3 regions of the Photorhabdus temperata genome follow, and region 2 is predicted to be linked to each of the others. Evidence: predicted binding sites of a transcription regulator. Region 2 holds the regulator's gene; each other region holds the start of a gene.

Region 1 (5,253 bases), on a different contig from region 2:
GGATTTGGTTTCCTGTTTAATCTCCGTTTTGGTATAAAAAGCGCGCACTATGGCATCGCGCTTATCGGCAGTATCGTGACCGGAATTATTGCAATCCGACAAGTGTTTTTACACATAACACCCGGCGATATCGGTTATGGCTCTGCACTTTTTGGTATACATTTTTATACTTGGGCTCTCATCTCCTCAGTTATCGCTATTATCGCCATATCAGTCATGCTGATATTGAAAAGTCTGGAAAAAACGACCGAAGAAAAGGAAAGTAAGTCTGTTTTCGGTCAGATTATTATTGGAATATTTGTCGTATTGATTACAGCAAATTTGATCTCTACTATTTTGGAGTGTGGCGGCGGGCAATGTGATGACAACCCAACGTATTATCAATTGCTGGGTAAATAATCTCAGATATATTTAACTGAATAAATAAATCCCAAAAAACTCAGGGCGCCATTGGCGCCCTAAGCATTTACATGGCAGGAAAGATTACGCCTCTTTACTGCGATACGCACGACGACGGTCGTTTTCTGTCAGATGGCGTTTACGCAGGCGAATCGACACAGGAGTCACTTCTACCAGCTCGTCATCATCAATAAACTCCAGAGCCTGTTCCAAGGTTTTCTTAATATGTGGAGACAAGGTTGTCGCTTCGTCAGTACCAGACGCACGGACGTTTGTCAGTTTCTTACCTGTCAGGCAGTTAACTGTCAGGTCATTGGAACGGGAGTGAATGCCGATCACCTGGCCTTCATACACTTCCGCACCATGACCGAGGAACAACTTACCACGATCCTGCAAGCTGTAAAGCGCATAAGCAACCGCTTTACCCTGACCATTGGAAATCATGACACCGTTCTGACGGCGACCGATTTCACCCGCACGAATATCATCATAGTGGCTGAATGTTGCATACAACAGGCCAGTACCCGAAGTCATGGTCAGGAACTCAGTCCGGAAACCAATCAAACCACGGCTTGGAATGATGTAATCAAGGCGCACACGGCCTTTACCATCTGGCAACATATCACGCAGATCAGCTTTACGCTCGCCCAGCGCCTGCATCACATTACCCTGATGCTGCTCTTCAATATCCAGAGTCACCTGCTCGAATGGCTCTTGTTTGCGGCCATCGATCTCACGGAAGATAACTTTCGGACGGGATACCGCCAGTTCAAAACCTTCACGGCGCATGTTCTCAATCAGAACAGATAAGTGCAGTTCACCACGGCCAGAAACACGGAACGCATCTGGATCTTCGGTTTCTTCGACACGCAGTGCGACGTTGTGAACCAGCTCTTTCTTCAGGCGCTCAAGGATCTGACGTGAAGTGACATATTTACCTTCACGACCACAGAAAGGAGAGGTGTTAACACAGAAGAACATGCTTACCGTCGGCTCATCAACAGCCAGTGGCGGCAGGGCTTCAACAACGCTGGTGTCACACAGGGTATCGGAGATATTCAGCTCGCCCAAACCGGTAATCGCAACGATATCACCCGCTTCCGCTTGCTCACTCTCAATACGCTCCAGGCCCAAATGGCCCAGAACTTTACCAATTTTGCCGTTCCGGGTTTTACCTTCGCTATCAACAATCGTCACGTTCTGGTTTGGTTTAACCGTACCACGCTTAATACGACCAATACCGATAACACCAACATAGTTGTTGTAGTCCAGCTGAGAAATCTGCATCTGGAATGAACCATTAAGGTCAACTTTCGGTGGCTCTACATGATCGACAATCGCCTGATATAACGGCGTCATATCTTCGGCCATATCAGTATGCTCGGTACCGGCAATTCCCATCAGTGCAGATGCATAGATAATTGGGAAGTCCAGTTGCTCGTCAGTCGCGCCCAGATTTACAAACAGGTCAAACACCTGATCGACAACCCAATCAGGACGTGCGCCAGGACGGTCAACTTTGTTGATAACAACAATAGGTTTTAAACCATGAGCGAACGCTTTCTGCGTTACAAAACGGGTCTGAGGCATAGGCCCATCCATAGCATCGACCAGCAACAGTACGCTGTCAACCATAGACATAACACGTTCTACTTCACCACCGAAATCAGCATGTCCCGGAGTGTCTACGATATTAATACGGTAGTCATTCCATTTAATGGCGGTATTTTTTGCGAGGATAGTAATTCCACGCTCTTTCTCCAAATCATTGGAGTCCATCACACGTTCTGTCGCTGTCACACGGTCACCGAAAGTACCGGATTGTTGCAGCAGCTTGTCAACCAAGGTCGTTTTACCATGGTCAACATGCGCGATGATGGCGATATTACGCAATTTTTCGATCACAAACTTTGCCTCAGGCATTTAGAAATAGCGCGCTATTGTACACACATTGGTCGAGGGACTAAACAGGATCACAAGAATCTGTTCTTAACAACTTGATACCAATGGAACTGTGATCCCTTTCACGCCTATAAAAGATGCACTATTGATAAAAATGCACCGACAGGGTGCAGGATAGTAACATAATCGCACCAATACAGTGCAATTTTCCTGAATATTAAGGCATCCCATCATGGTGATACCCATAACACAGTATATTGCAAGGTGTCAGAAAGTTGGCACGCTTTTCGCAATTGTTTTTCTCATCTAATAAGATTGTTTTTTACAACGACAAGTTTGCAAACGCATAAATAGCCTTGTTAAGGTAAAACAATGTAACTGTGTTTTCTTTAAGTCTTAATCTAAAACCATTTTATCAAGACCGACACAAACCAGGAGAAACCGAGTATGTCCGCTGAACATGTTTTAACCATGATTGAAGAGCATCAGGTGAAGTTTATTGATTTACGTTTCACTGATACCAAAGGCAAAGAACAACATATGACCATTCCTGCTCATCAGGTTGATGCGGACTTCTTTGAAGATGGAAAAATGTTCGACGGATCTTCAATTCACGGTTGGAAAGGGATTAACGAATCCGACATGGTGCTGATGCCAGATCCAAGTACAGCCATGCTTGATCCGTTCTTTGATGATGCCACTCTGATCCTCCGTTGCGACATTCTGGAACCCGGCACAATGCAAGGCTATGAACGTGATCCACGCTCCATCTGCAAACGCGCTGAAGATTTTCTGCGTTCAAGCGGCATTGCAGATACCGTCCTGTGTGGGCCTGAACCTGAGTTTTTCCTGTTTGACGACATACGCTTCGGCAGTTCTATGTCCGGTTCCTACTACCATATTGATGATATTGAAGCAGCATGGAACTCTGGAACTCGATACGAAGGCGGTAACAAAGGCCACCGGCCTGCGGTAAAAGGCGGTTACGCCCCCCTGCCTCCAGTTGATTCTTCTCAAGATTTACGTTCAGCCATGTGCCTGACGATGGAAGCGATGGGGTTGGTTGTGGAAGCTCACCATCATGAAGTTGGCACTGCCGGTCAAAATGAAATCGCGACCCGCTTCAACACCATGACCAAAAAGGCTGACGAAACCCAGATTTACAAATACGTCGTACATAATGTGGCGCACAATTTTGGCAAAACCGCCACCTTCATGCCAAAACCACTGGTTGGTGATAATGGCTCCGGCATGCACTGTCATATGTCCCTGTCCAAAAACGGCGCCAACCTGTTTGCCGGTGACAAATACGGTGGTCTGTCTGAACTGGCGCTGTTCTACATTGGCGGTATTATCAAACATGCCCGTGCACTGAACGCATTTACCAACCCGACAACCAACTCTTATAAACGTCTGGTTCCGGGCTACGAAGCACCGGTTATGCTGGCCTACTCTGCCCGTAACCGTTCTGCATCCATCCGTATTCCGGTTGTCGCCAGCACCAAGGCCCGCCGTATTGAAGTCCGTTTCCCTGACCCGGCAGCTAACCCTTATTTAGCATTTGCCGCTCAGTTGATGGCTGGCCTTGACGGGATCATCAATAAAATCCATCCGGGTGATGCGATGGATAAAAACCTGTATGACCTGCCACCGGAAGAAGCCAAAGAGATCCCAACCGTCGCTTCTTCCCTGGATGAAGCATTGGCAGCATTGGATACCGACCGCGAGTTCCTGACCCGTGGTGGTGTCTTCACCGATGACGCCATTGATGCTTATATTGAATTGAAAAACAGTGAAATGGAACGTGTCCGCCTGACGCCACATCCACTGGAGTTTGAACTGTATTACAGTGTGTAATTACCAGCGCCGTTCCCGCTGATCATTTTTTGTTGCCGTGAAACCTTTAGCCCATCTTCGGATGGGCCTTTTTCCTATTCCCTGAGTTCAGGCTTTGGCTAGGTTTTACGCTCGAATATGATACAGTGCACCAAAAAGGTGCGGGAGTGTGGTGGGAGTATGAATGAAAACGGAAAATCTACCCGATACCGGGCAAATATTAAACTCACTGATTAACAGCGTACTGGTGCTGGATACCGATCTCGTGATCCGCTATGCCAACCATGCAGCGCTGCAACTATTAGCTCAGAGCGCCCGTAAACTATTAGGTACACCTCTTCCGGTGCTGTTCAGTTACTTTTCACTGGATACAGAGCTGATGTACGCCAGTTTAGTCAGCGGTCAGAGTTTTACGGACAACGAAGTGACATTAGTGGTTAATAACCGCTCTCATATTATGTCGCTCAGTGCCCAACCCATTTCCGGGCAGTTTATTTTGCTGGAACTGGCGCCTATGGATAGTCAACGCCGGTTAAGCCAAGAGCAGGTACAACAAGCCCAGCAGATAGCGGCACGGGAATTGGTTCGGGGGCTGGCGCATGAAATTAAAAATCCTCTCGGCGGGCTGAGGGGAGCCGCGCAATTACTTTCGAGAGCGCTGCCTGATCCTGCTTTGCAGGAATACACCCAGGTAATTATTGAACAGGCGGATCGGTTACGTCATCTGGTGGACAGATTACTTGGCCCACAACACCCAGGCGAACAAATTAAACAAAGCATTCATTATGTTGCAGAGCGGGTCTATCAATTAGTCTCGCTGGAGATGCCGGATAACGTCACACTGATAAAAGATTACGATCCGAGTCTGCCGGAACTGGCTCACTACCCGGATCAGATTGAGCAGGTGCTGCTGAACATCACCCGTAACGCCTTGCAAGCTCTGGGTACACAGGGTGGTGTCATTACCCTGCGCACCCGAACCGCTTTCCAAATCACCCTGCATGGTAAGCGCTATCGTCTGGCTGCCAGAATAGATGTGGAAGACAACGGGCCAGGTATCCCACCACAGATTCAGGACACCCTGTTTTACCCGATGGTCAGTGCTCATGAAGGCGG
Region 2 (5,253 bases):
ATGCTGAGTCAAAACTTACCTGGTTTACCAAGCCGGTATTAACGACATATGACTCAAATGCCATTGCTACATGGACAGTTCGTGCGAACAAAGCCAAACTGACCAACGACAGAATGCTCTATCTTTACGGAGATGTGCAGGTTGACAGCCTGACTGATACGACACAATTACAGCGTATTACCACAGAAAATGCTATCGTCAATCTGGTAACTCAGGATGTTTCATCCGACGATCAGGTCACACTGATTGGCGTAGGATTGAAGTCCGTCGGTATGAAAATGCGTGGCAATCTGCGGAACAAAACCGCTGAACTGATTGAAAAGGTTAACACCTACTATGAAATCCAACATGAACAACAGAATCCGTAATGCTCTTATTGCCAGTGCCATTTTTACAGTCAGTCTTCCGGCTCTGGCACTGAAAGATGACACACAGAAACCAATTTCTATTGATTCTGCCAAGCAATCCCTTGACATGACCGGGAACACTGCCACATTTACAGAAAACGTGATCGTTAAACAGGGCTCTATTGATATCCACGCTGACAAAGTTGTTGTGACCCGCCCAGATGGCGATTCTAAAAAAATGGTTGTTGAGGCATTTGGTAATCCGGTCACTTTCTATCAGCTACAGGACAACGGCAAACCCATCAAAGGCCGCGGCGCCAAAATGCGTTACGAAATGGATAAGGAGCTGGTTACACTGACTGGCAACGCCTATCTGGAACAATTAGACAGCAATATAAAAGGCGACCGTATCACTTACCTGGTCCCAACCCAGCAAATGGAAGCGTTCAGTGACAAAGGTAAACGAGTGACAACTGTTCTGTTACCTTCTCAGTTACAAGAAGAAAGCCCTGCGGTTAACAACAAGAGTAAATAACGAGATATGGCAATACTAAACGCAGAAAACCTGGCAAAAGCTTACAAAGGCCGTAAGGTCGTTGAAAATGTCAGCTTAAACGTGAACTCCGGTGAAATTGTTGGTCTGCTTGGCCCTAACGGCGCAGGGAAAACCACGACTTTTTATATGGTCGTAGGCATTGTTTCACGGGATGCCGGGACAATTACCATTGATGGCGAAGATATCAGCCTACTGCCACTTCACGAACGGGCGCGCCGTGGTATTGGCTACTTGCCTCAGGAAGCTTCTATTTTCCGCCGTCTGAGCGTCTTCGACAATCTGATGGCCGTATTGGAGATCCGTCAGGATCTGACACAGGAACAACGAAAGGAACGTGCCGAAGAGCTGATGGAGGAGTTCCATATCAGCCACCTACGGGACAATCTGGGTCAATCCCTTTCCGGGGGTGAGCGTCGCCGCGTAGAGATTGCCCGCGCACTGGCCGCCAATCCTAAATTTATTTTGCTGGATGAACCTTTCGCCGGCGTAGATCCAATCTCAGTAATCGATATCAAAAAAATTATTCAGCATTTGAGGGATTACGGGCTAGGCGTCCTGATCACAGACCATAACGTCCGTGAAACATTGGATGTCTGTGAGCGTGCTTATATCGTCAGCCAAGGGCAGTTGATTGCTCACGGCACACCGAGTGATATCCTTAATAATGAACAGGTGAAGCGCGTTTATTTAGGCGAAGGTTTCCGGCTCTAATTCAGCCAGGAGAATTGATTTAACGCTATGAAGCAAAGTTTGCAACTCAGGCTCAGTCAGCAACTGGCTATGACACCACAGCTCCAACAAGCCATTCGTTTGTTGCAACTTTCTACGCTTGAACTTCAACAGGAAATACAGCAAGCGTTAGAAATGAACCCTTTGCTTGAGCAGGATGAAGATCATCAAGAAATCAGTAATCAAGAATCTCCCGACAACGAAACTGACGTTATGGATACGCTTGATGCCCTGCAACAAAAGGATATACCGGATGAGTTGCCACTGGATGCCAGCTGGGATGAAATTTATACAGCTGGTACACCTTCCGGTACACGTAATGACTATAGTGATGACGACCTGCCGCTTTACCAAGGTGAAACAGTCCAAACCCTGCAAGACTATTTAATGTGGCAGGCAGGACTGACCCCTTTCACGGAAACAGATGCAGCAATTGCTACATCAATCATTGATGCCGTAGATGATACAGGCTACCTTACTGTACCACTGGAGGATATCCTTGCTAGCATTGGCGACGATCAACTGACTCTGACAGAAGTGGAAGCCGTGCTCAAACGAGTGCAACATTTCGATCCTATCGGTGTCGCTGCCCGTAATCTAAAAGATTGTCTACTGATCCAGCTATCAATGTTCCCACCAGAAACACCTTATCTGAAAGAGGCGAAACTGATCGTCTGCGAACATCTGGAGTTACTGGGTAATCGGGATTTCCGCAATTTAATCCGCTTAAGTCGCTTGAAAGAAGATACACTGAAAGAAGTGATTGATTTAATTCAGTCACTTGAACCAAGACCTGGCTTGGCGGTAAACACAGGTGAATCAGAGTATGTCATCCCTGATGTGCTGGTTCGAAAAGAGGGTGAACACTGGCAAGTAGAATTAAATACAGATAGCATTCCCCGTTTACACATTAATCAGCATTATGCGGAACTTGGGCAACATACACACAATGAAAGTGACAGCCAGTTTATCCGCAATAACCTACAGGAAGCTAAATGGCTTATCAAAAGCCTGGAAAGCCGAAATGATACTCTGCTGAAAGTTACGCGCTGCATTGTAGAGCAGCAACAGGAGTTTTTTGAACATGGCGAAGAACATATGAAGCCCATGGTTTTGGCAGATATTGCCTTCCAGGTCGATATGCATGAATCTACCATTTCCAGGGTGACTACCCAAAAATTCCTGCACAGCCCACGTGGCATTTTTGAATTGAAGTATTTTTTCTCCAGCCATGTTAATACAGAAAGTGGAGGCGAAGCCTCTTCAACTGCAATACGGGCTTTGGTGAAAAAACTGGTAGCAGCGGAGAACTCCGCCAAACCATTAAGTGACAGCAAACTGACGAGCATGCTAGCCGATCAAGGCATTATAGTTGCCCGACGGACTGTCGCAAAATATCGAGAGTCGTTATCCATTCCGCCATCAAACCAACGTAAGCGTCTGGTTTGAAATGAACAGAGAAGGAAGACAATATGCAACTCAAAATAACTGGCCACAATATTGAAATTACTGATGCATTACGCGACATTATCACTGCAAAATGCAGCAAGCTGGATCAATATTTCGACAGGATCAACCTGACTCAGGTAATCCTCCGTGTGGAGAAGGTACAACAAATCGCCGAAGCCACGGTACATATTAACGGAGGCGAGTTGCACGCATCCTCAGAACATGAAGATATGTATGCAGCAATTGATGGACTAGTTGATAAGCTGGCTCGTCAGTTAACCAAACATAAAGATAAACTGAGACAACATTAACAGTTATTTAACAATAGCTGTAGTAAAAACAGCGGAGTCTTGCTGTAAAACAGTGCACAAATACCGGATGCCACAGATAATCTATGGCATCCGGTATCAATTAAGCACCTAAGCGAATAGAAAAATGAATAACCAAGCAGATTTACTACTAAGCTCTGTTCTTTCCCTCGAATGTACGCGCAATAATGTACATTGTTCGAGCAAAAAACGGGCTTTAGAGATTATCAGTGAGCTGGCATCTAAGCGGCTTAAATTACCCGAGAATATTGTATTCGAAGCAATATTGACCAGAGAAAAAGTAGGCACTACTGGAATTGGCAGTGGTATTGCTATCCCTCACGGTAAGCTGGATGAAGAAAGCTCAGATCAAGCTGTTGGCGTTTTCCTCAATCTGGAACAACCCATTGCTTTCGATGCCATTGATAATCAACCAGTCGATTTGCTGTTTGCTTTATTGGTTCCAAACGATCAATGCCAAACACACTTGCACACACTGTCATTGATTGCCAAACGCCTTGCAGATAAAAATCTCTGCCGTCGTTTGAGATCGGCACAAAGTGATGAAGAACTTTACGCAATTATCACTGAATAGCTGTTGCAATGAATGGAGAGCAACAGATAACAGTGGCTCATAATAATAACCACTGAGAAATTAAGGGGAGTCGCCTCATGGTGCTGATGATAGTCAGTGGCCGTTCCGGTTCGGGTAAATCCGTTGCCTTGCGCGCACTGGAAGATATGGGTTTTTATTGTGTAGACAACTTGCCGGTAGTGTTGCTGCCGGAATTAGCCAATACGCTGGCTGACCGCGATATTTCTGCTGCTGTCAGTATTGATGTAAGAAACATGCCGGAATCCCCCGAAGTTTTCGAAGAAGCCCTGACTAAACTACCAGCCAGTTTCTCACCGCAATTACTGTTTCTTGATGCTGACCGTAATACGCTAATCCGTCGTTACAGCGATACCCGCCGTCTGCATCCACTATCAAGCAAAAACCTTTCTCTGGAAAGCGCGATTGATCAAGAAAGCGATCTGCTGGAGCCACTTCGTTCAAGAGCAGATCTGATTATCGACACTTCCGAAATGTCAGTCCATGAACTGGCTGAGATGTTAAGGACCCGTCTGCTGGGCAAACGGGAACGTGAGCTGACAATGGTCTTTGAATCTTTCGGCTTCAAACATGGCATTCCAATTGATGCCGACTATGTTTTTGACGTACGTTTCCTGCCAAACCCACACTGGGACCCAAAGCTGCGGCCAATGACAGGTCTTGATCGTCCCGTAGCCGCTTTTCTCGACCGCCATACGGAAGTGCATAACTTCATCTATCAGACCCGCAGTTATCTTGAACTCTGGCTACCCATGCTTGAAACCAATAACCGCAGTTATCTGACCGTGGCGATTGGCTGCACCGGTGGTAAACACCGTTCTGTTTATGTGGCAGAGCAGTTAGCTGACTATTTCCGCTCCCGTGGCAAAAACGTACAGTCGCGCCACCGTACTCTCGAAAAGCGAAAATAATGACTGTCAAGCAGAAACTTGAAATCAAAAACCGGCTGGGAATGCACGCCCGGCCAGCAATGAAGCTGTATGATCTGGTACAGCTCTTTGAATCTCATGTTGTCTTGCGCAATGATAGCCATGTTGAAGCTGAAGCCAGCAGCGTGATTGCTATGCTGATGCTGGATTCAGAAAAAGGCAGCTATATTGAAGTTGAAGCCAGTGGCCCAGATGAAGAACAGGCTCTTGCCGCTATCATTAATCTATTTGATTCAGGATTTGACGAAGAATAACGCCACCCACTAATCTGACTTATCATGTTCTTAACTGCTTTCATTAGCAGCACAAAACAGTTCGTGAT
Region 3 (5,253 bases), on a different contig from region 2:
AATGTTAGCGCTGGCATGGATGTTTAATATCGTTGAACGGGGAAGTGCTGCATATAGCCGTATCCGTAGCTTGTTGCAGGAGCCTCCGGTTATTGCGGATGGTAACCGTCATTTATCTCCTGAGCGTAGTATTCTGAATGTGAATATCAAAGCGTTTCATTATCCGCAAAGTAATAAAACTATTCTGAGTCAAATTAACTTCCGGTTATCACCCGGACAGTTACTGGGGATATGTGGCCCAACCGGTTCAGGTAAGAGCACACTACTTGCGTTGATACAGAGACAGTTTGATGTGACTGATGGGGAAATTTTTTTCCAGTCGATTAAAATTGCAGATATCCGGTTAGATGAATGGCGAGCACGGTTTGCTGTTGTCAATCAAACTCCTTTTCTATTTTCAGATACAGTTGCCGGGAATATTGCTTTGGGACGTCCTGATGCAACACAGGAACAGATCGAAGAAGTTGCCCGTCTTGCCAATGTTCATGAAGATATTCTTCGTTTACCTGAAGGGTACCAAACGGAAGTGGGCGAGCGTGGAGTGATGCTTTCTGGTGGGCAGAAGCAGCGCATCTCTATTGCAAGAGCATTGCTTTTAGATGCAGAGATTTTGATTCTGGATGACGCTTTATCTGCGGTGGATGGGCAAACTGAACACAATATCTTACAAAACCTCAGCCAGTGGAGACAACAACGCACGGTTATTATCAGCGCACACCGCCTGTCTGCATTAACTGATGCTGATAATATTCTGGTGATGCAGCAAGGTTCTGTTATACATCAGGGGCGGCATCAGCAACTGGCGGAGCAGCCAGGATGGTATCGTGATATGTATCATTATCAGCAGCTTGAAGCAGCATTGGATGACGGGGAAACCACTGAGGGAGATCAAGATGACTAAGGTTCGCCGATTGTGGCCGTCTCTGAAACGTTTGCTGGCTTATGGAAAAAATTATCGTAAGCCGTTGGGGCTGGCGGTGCTAATGCTGTGGGGGGCTGCAATTGCGGAAGTAAGTGGTCCGATTTTGATTAGTTACTTTATCGATAATATGGTTGCAACAGGTAATATGCCAGTAGGAGTGATTATTGGGCTGTCTGTAACCTTTATTGCTCTGCAACTGATTACGGCCTCATTACACTATTTCCAGACTTTATTGTTCAATCAAGTGTCAGTGGATGTGGTTCAGCAACTTCGTACTGATGTGATGAATGCAGCATTGCGCCAGCCTTTGAGTGCTTTTGATCATCAACCGGTAGGGCAATTGATTTCCCGTGTAACGAACGACACAGAGGTTATTAAAGATCTTTATGTCAATGTGGTTCCTACGGTATTCCGGAGTATAGCGTTGATTGGTGCGATGATGATAGCCATGTTTGTGCTCGAATGGCGTATGGCACTGATTGCAATGCTTATTTTTCCTGTTGTGTTGATTGTCATGGCGATATACCAGCATCTAAGTACGCCAATTGTCCGACGGGTACGCAGTTATTTAGCTGATATTAATGATAATTTTAATGAAGTTATCAATGGAATGAGTGTTGTTCAGCAGTTCCGGCAGCAGGCTCGTTTTGGTGAACGTATGTTGTCAACAAATCGTGCTCATTTTAAAGCAAAAATGCAGGCGTTGCGATTAGATGGGATTTTATTACGTCCATTGCTGAGTTTCTTGTCAACTATGGTGCTGTGCGGTCTTATTGTGTTGTTTGGGTTCAGTGGAGCAGGAGTGATTGGTGTCGGGGTATTATATGCTTTTATCAATTATCTTGGGCGGTTGAATGAACCACTAATCGAACTGACCTCTCAACAATCAATCTTGCAACAGGCTGTAGTTTCTGGTGAGAGGATATTTGAATTAATGGATAGCCCTCAACAAGGTTATGGTATGGATAGTCAACCACTATCCAGTGGTCGAATTGATATAGAAAATGTCAGTTTTTCCTATCGGGATGACAAAATAGTTTTACAAGATATTAACTTACAGGTTCCAGCTTATGGTTTTATTGCTTTGGTTGGTCATACCGGTAGTGGAAAAAGTACGCTGGCAAATTTACTGATGGGATATTACCCGTGGCAGAAAGGGGAGATTTACCTTGATGGCCGGCCTGTGTCGTCTCTGTCTCATTCGGTATTACGCAATGGTGTGGCAATGGTTCAGCAGGATCCAGTCGTTCTCGCTGACTCTTTCTTTAACAATGTTACGCTTGGTCGGAATATTTCAGAAGAGAAAGTTTGGCAGGTATTGGACACTGTGCAATTAGCTGAGTTAGTGCGTACGCTTCCTGATGGTCTTCATACTATCTTGGGAGAGCAGGGCAATACGTTGTCAGCCGGCCAAAAACAATTGCTTGCTATGGCGAGAGTGTTAGTGCAAGCACCGCAAATTTTGATCCTTGATGAAGCGACAGCAAATATTGATTCTGGTACGGAACAGGCGGTACAACAGGCTTTACGATTGATTCGCCAGCAAACAACATTGATCGTGATTGCTCACCGTCTGTCTACGATTGTAGAGGCTGATACTATTCTGGTGCTGCATCGTGGTGCAGTTGTTGAACAAGGACACCATCAACAATTATTGGTAAGACGTGGACGTTACTATCAGATGTATCAGTTACAACAAGTGAGTGATACATTAAATGAATGTGGCACAATCTCTGAGAAAGAGATGGTGATTTAATCATATTTGCACTAATTTGGTGCGCTAACGGGAGAGGACATTCGCTGCTCTCTCTATTCTTCTCTCTGTAATTTATATTCATCCTATAATTAATTGATTTTTATATACTTTAATTTCTGGCACACCCCTTGCTAATTACTTATTGCAAACACAGTAGCCGGATGGCAGGGGGATATATGAAGCTCATTACGACAATTATAAAACCATTTAAATTGGAGGATATTAGGGAGGTTCTCTCTGGTCTTGGTGTTCAAGGGTTGACCATAACAGAGGTAAAAGGATTTGGTCGCCAAAAAGGGCATGCGGAGCTTTATCGTGGAGCTGAATATAGCGTCAATTTTTTACCTAAGGTAAAGATAGATATTGCTGTAGCAGATGAGTTAGTTGAGGAGGTAATTCATGCGATTCAGCAATCGGCTTTCACCGGAAAAGTTGGCGATGGTAAAATTTTTGTCATCGAATTACAACAGGCTATCCGTATCAGAACAGGCGAGATTAATGATGCGGCACTGTAAGTCACTGATAGAGACCATATATATGAAAAGACAATTCTCTGTGGCTACCGGTGTTGTGGCCAGTTTTTTACCATCATTATCTCAGGCAGCGGAAGGTGTTGTTGATAGAGCTGATAATGCCTTTATGATGATTTGTACAGTACTTGTTCTGTTTATGACAATTCCAGGAATCGCTCTATTTTATGGTGGATTGTTACGGAGTAAAAATGTTTTATCGCTGATGGCTCAGGTTATGGTGAGCTTTGCTCTGGTATGTGTATTGTGGGTGATTTACGGTTATAGTCTGGCTTTTGAGCCAGGGAATGGTTTTTTTGGTAGTTTTAGTCAAGTGATGTTAAAGAATTTGGCACTCACGAACTTAAGTGGCAATTTTTATCAGTTAATTCATGTGGCATTTCAGGGTTCTTTCGCTTGTATCACAGTCGCTTTGATTATTGGCGCGTTAGGCGAGCGTATTCGCTTTTCGGCTTTGTTAATTTTCAGTGTGCTCTGGTTGACGTTTTCTTACTTGCCTATGGCGCATATGGTTTGGGGTGGTGGTGTTCTTTCACAGGATGGTGCGTTGGATTTTGCTGGTGGTACAGTTGTACATATTAATGCTGCTGTAGCTGGATTGGTTGGTGCTTACTTACTGGGAAAACGTACTGGTTTTGGGAAAGAAGCATTTAAACCGCATAACTTGCCGATGGTCTTCATTGGTACTGCTATACTCTATATCGGTTGGTTTGGTTTTAATGCGGGTTCTGCTGGTGCTGCTAATGAGATCGCTGCTCTGGCATTTTTGAATACAATTGTGGCGACTGCCGCCGCTATTCTGTCATGGGTTTTTGCAGAATGGCTTTTCCGTAATAAACCTTCTCTTTTAGGGGCATGCTCAGGCTGTATTGCCGGGCTGGTTGGTATTACACCTGCTGCGGGAATGGTTGGTGTTGGTGGTGCACTAATTATTGGATTAATTGCGGGTTTTGCCGGGCTTTGGGGAGTAGTGGCCTTAAAACGGTGGTTACGCGTTGATGATGTGTGTGATGTATTTGGTGTACATGGTATATGTGGGATCGTAGGTTGCCTCCTGACTGGAGTTTTTACGGCAAAATCATTGGGCGGAACCGGTTATGCAGAAGGTATAACCATGTTAGAACAAGTAGGTATTCAGGTTTTCAGTATATTAATCTGTGTGGTTTGGTCAGTAATTGTCTCTTTTATTGCTTTTAAAATAGCAGATCTGCTGGTAGGGCTGCGGGTTACTGTTGAAATTGAAAGAGAAGGTCTGGATATTAATTCCCATGGAGAGAGTGCTTATAATTAATCTGTGATATAAACAGGCAGCAATAAGACCGTAGGTGTGATGCTGATTTCTTATTTGCTGCCCTTATTATTTTTATTTGTTCCGTTTCCTGATTAGCCCTTCTTGTACAGTGGAAGCAACAAGTACACCTTCATAATTATAAATCTGTCCACGAACAAAACCACGGGCCCCAGAAGCTGATGGACTATCTATAGCATAGAGTAACCAGTCGTCTAGTTTAAACGGACGATGGAACCACATAGAGTGGTCAATAGTTGCTATCTTAATATCTTTCTCAAGGAACCCAACACCATGTGGCTGTAATGCTGTTGGTAGGAAATTAAAATCAGAGGCATAGCCGAGCAGATATTGATGCATAAAAGGATCGGCAGGCATGTCGCCATTACTGCGGAACCAAACATAGCGTACAGGTTCTTCTGGTAGATAATTGAATGGGCTGTAATATTTCACTGGCCTCATTTCCAGCGGGCAGGGGTGGAGAAAAATATTCTGCATCTTCTGCGGCAGCAGATGCGACATTTTTTTCGCAATTTCGTCCTGAGGGATAAGTTCTTCTGGATAGGGGACATCCGGCATCATATTCTGGTGTTCAAAACTTTCTTCATGACTTTGGAATGAGGCGGTCATATAAAAGATAGGCTTACCATTTTGAATCGCACTGACTCGCCGGGCACTGAAACTTCCGCCATCGCGCAGGATCTCGACATCATAGACGATGGGTTTGCTACTGTCACCGGGGCGTAAGAAATAGCTA

What was found. The regulator sigma-54, encoded in region 2, starts transcription at its own class of promoters, with help from an activator protein. The targets are predictions, from matches to a motif close to GTTGGCACANNTTTCGCTNT.
Region 1: glnA (glutamate--ammonia ligase) is a predicted target of sigma-54. The motif match lies at 2,576-2,595, and genes of this name have one in related genera.
Region 3: glnK (P-II family nitrogen regulator) is a predicted target of sigma-54. The motif match lies at 2,794-2,813, and genes of this name have one in related genera.

Annotation. Positions count from the first base shown of each region.
Region 1 is NZ_JAJAFX010000004.1:62,066-67,318, reverse strand. It holds gene LGZ99_RS02460 (disulfide bond formation protein B) at 1-399, shown strand, start outside; gene typA (ribosome-dependent GTPase TypA) at 484-2,322, opposite strand; gene glnA (glutamate--ammonia ligase) at 2,749-4,158, shown strand; gene glnL (nitrogen regulation protein NR(II)) at 4,322-5,253, shown strand, end outside.
Region 2 is NZ_JAJAFX010000031.1:48,129-53,381, reverse strand. It holds gene lptC (LPS export ABC transporter periplasmic protein LptC) at 1-368, shown strand, start outside; gene lptA (lipopolysaccharide ABC transporter substrate-binding protein LptA) at 349-882, shown strand; gene lptB (LPS export ABC transporter ATP-binding protein) at 889-1,614, shown strand; gene rpoN (RNA polymerase factor sigma-54) at 1,642-3,081, shown strand; gene hpf (ribosome hibernation promoting factor) at 3,105-3,392, shown strand; gene ptsN (PTS IIA-like nitrogen regulatory protein PtsN) at 3,517-3,984, shown strand; gene rapZ (RNase adapter RapZ) at 4,062-4,913, shown strand; gene npr (PTS phosphocarrier protein NPr) at 4,913-5,185, shown strand.
Region 3 is NZ_JAJAFX010000003.1:118,709-123,961, reverse strand. It holds gene LGZ99_RS02135 (SmdA family multidrug ABC transporter permease/ATP-binding protein) at 1-901, shown strand, start outside; gene LGZ99_RS02130 (SmdB family multidrug efflux ABC transporter permease/ATP-binding protein) at 894-2,678, shown strand; gene glnK (P-II family nitrogen regulator) at 2,855-3,193, shown strand; gene amtB (ammonium transporter AmtB) at 3,216-4,499, shown strand; gene tesB (acyl-CoA thioesterase II) at 4,572-5,253, opposite strand, start outside.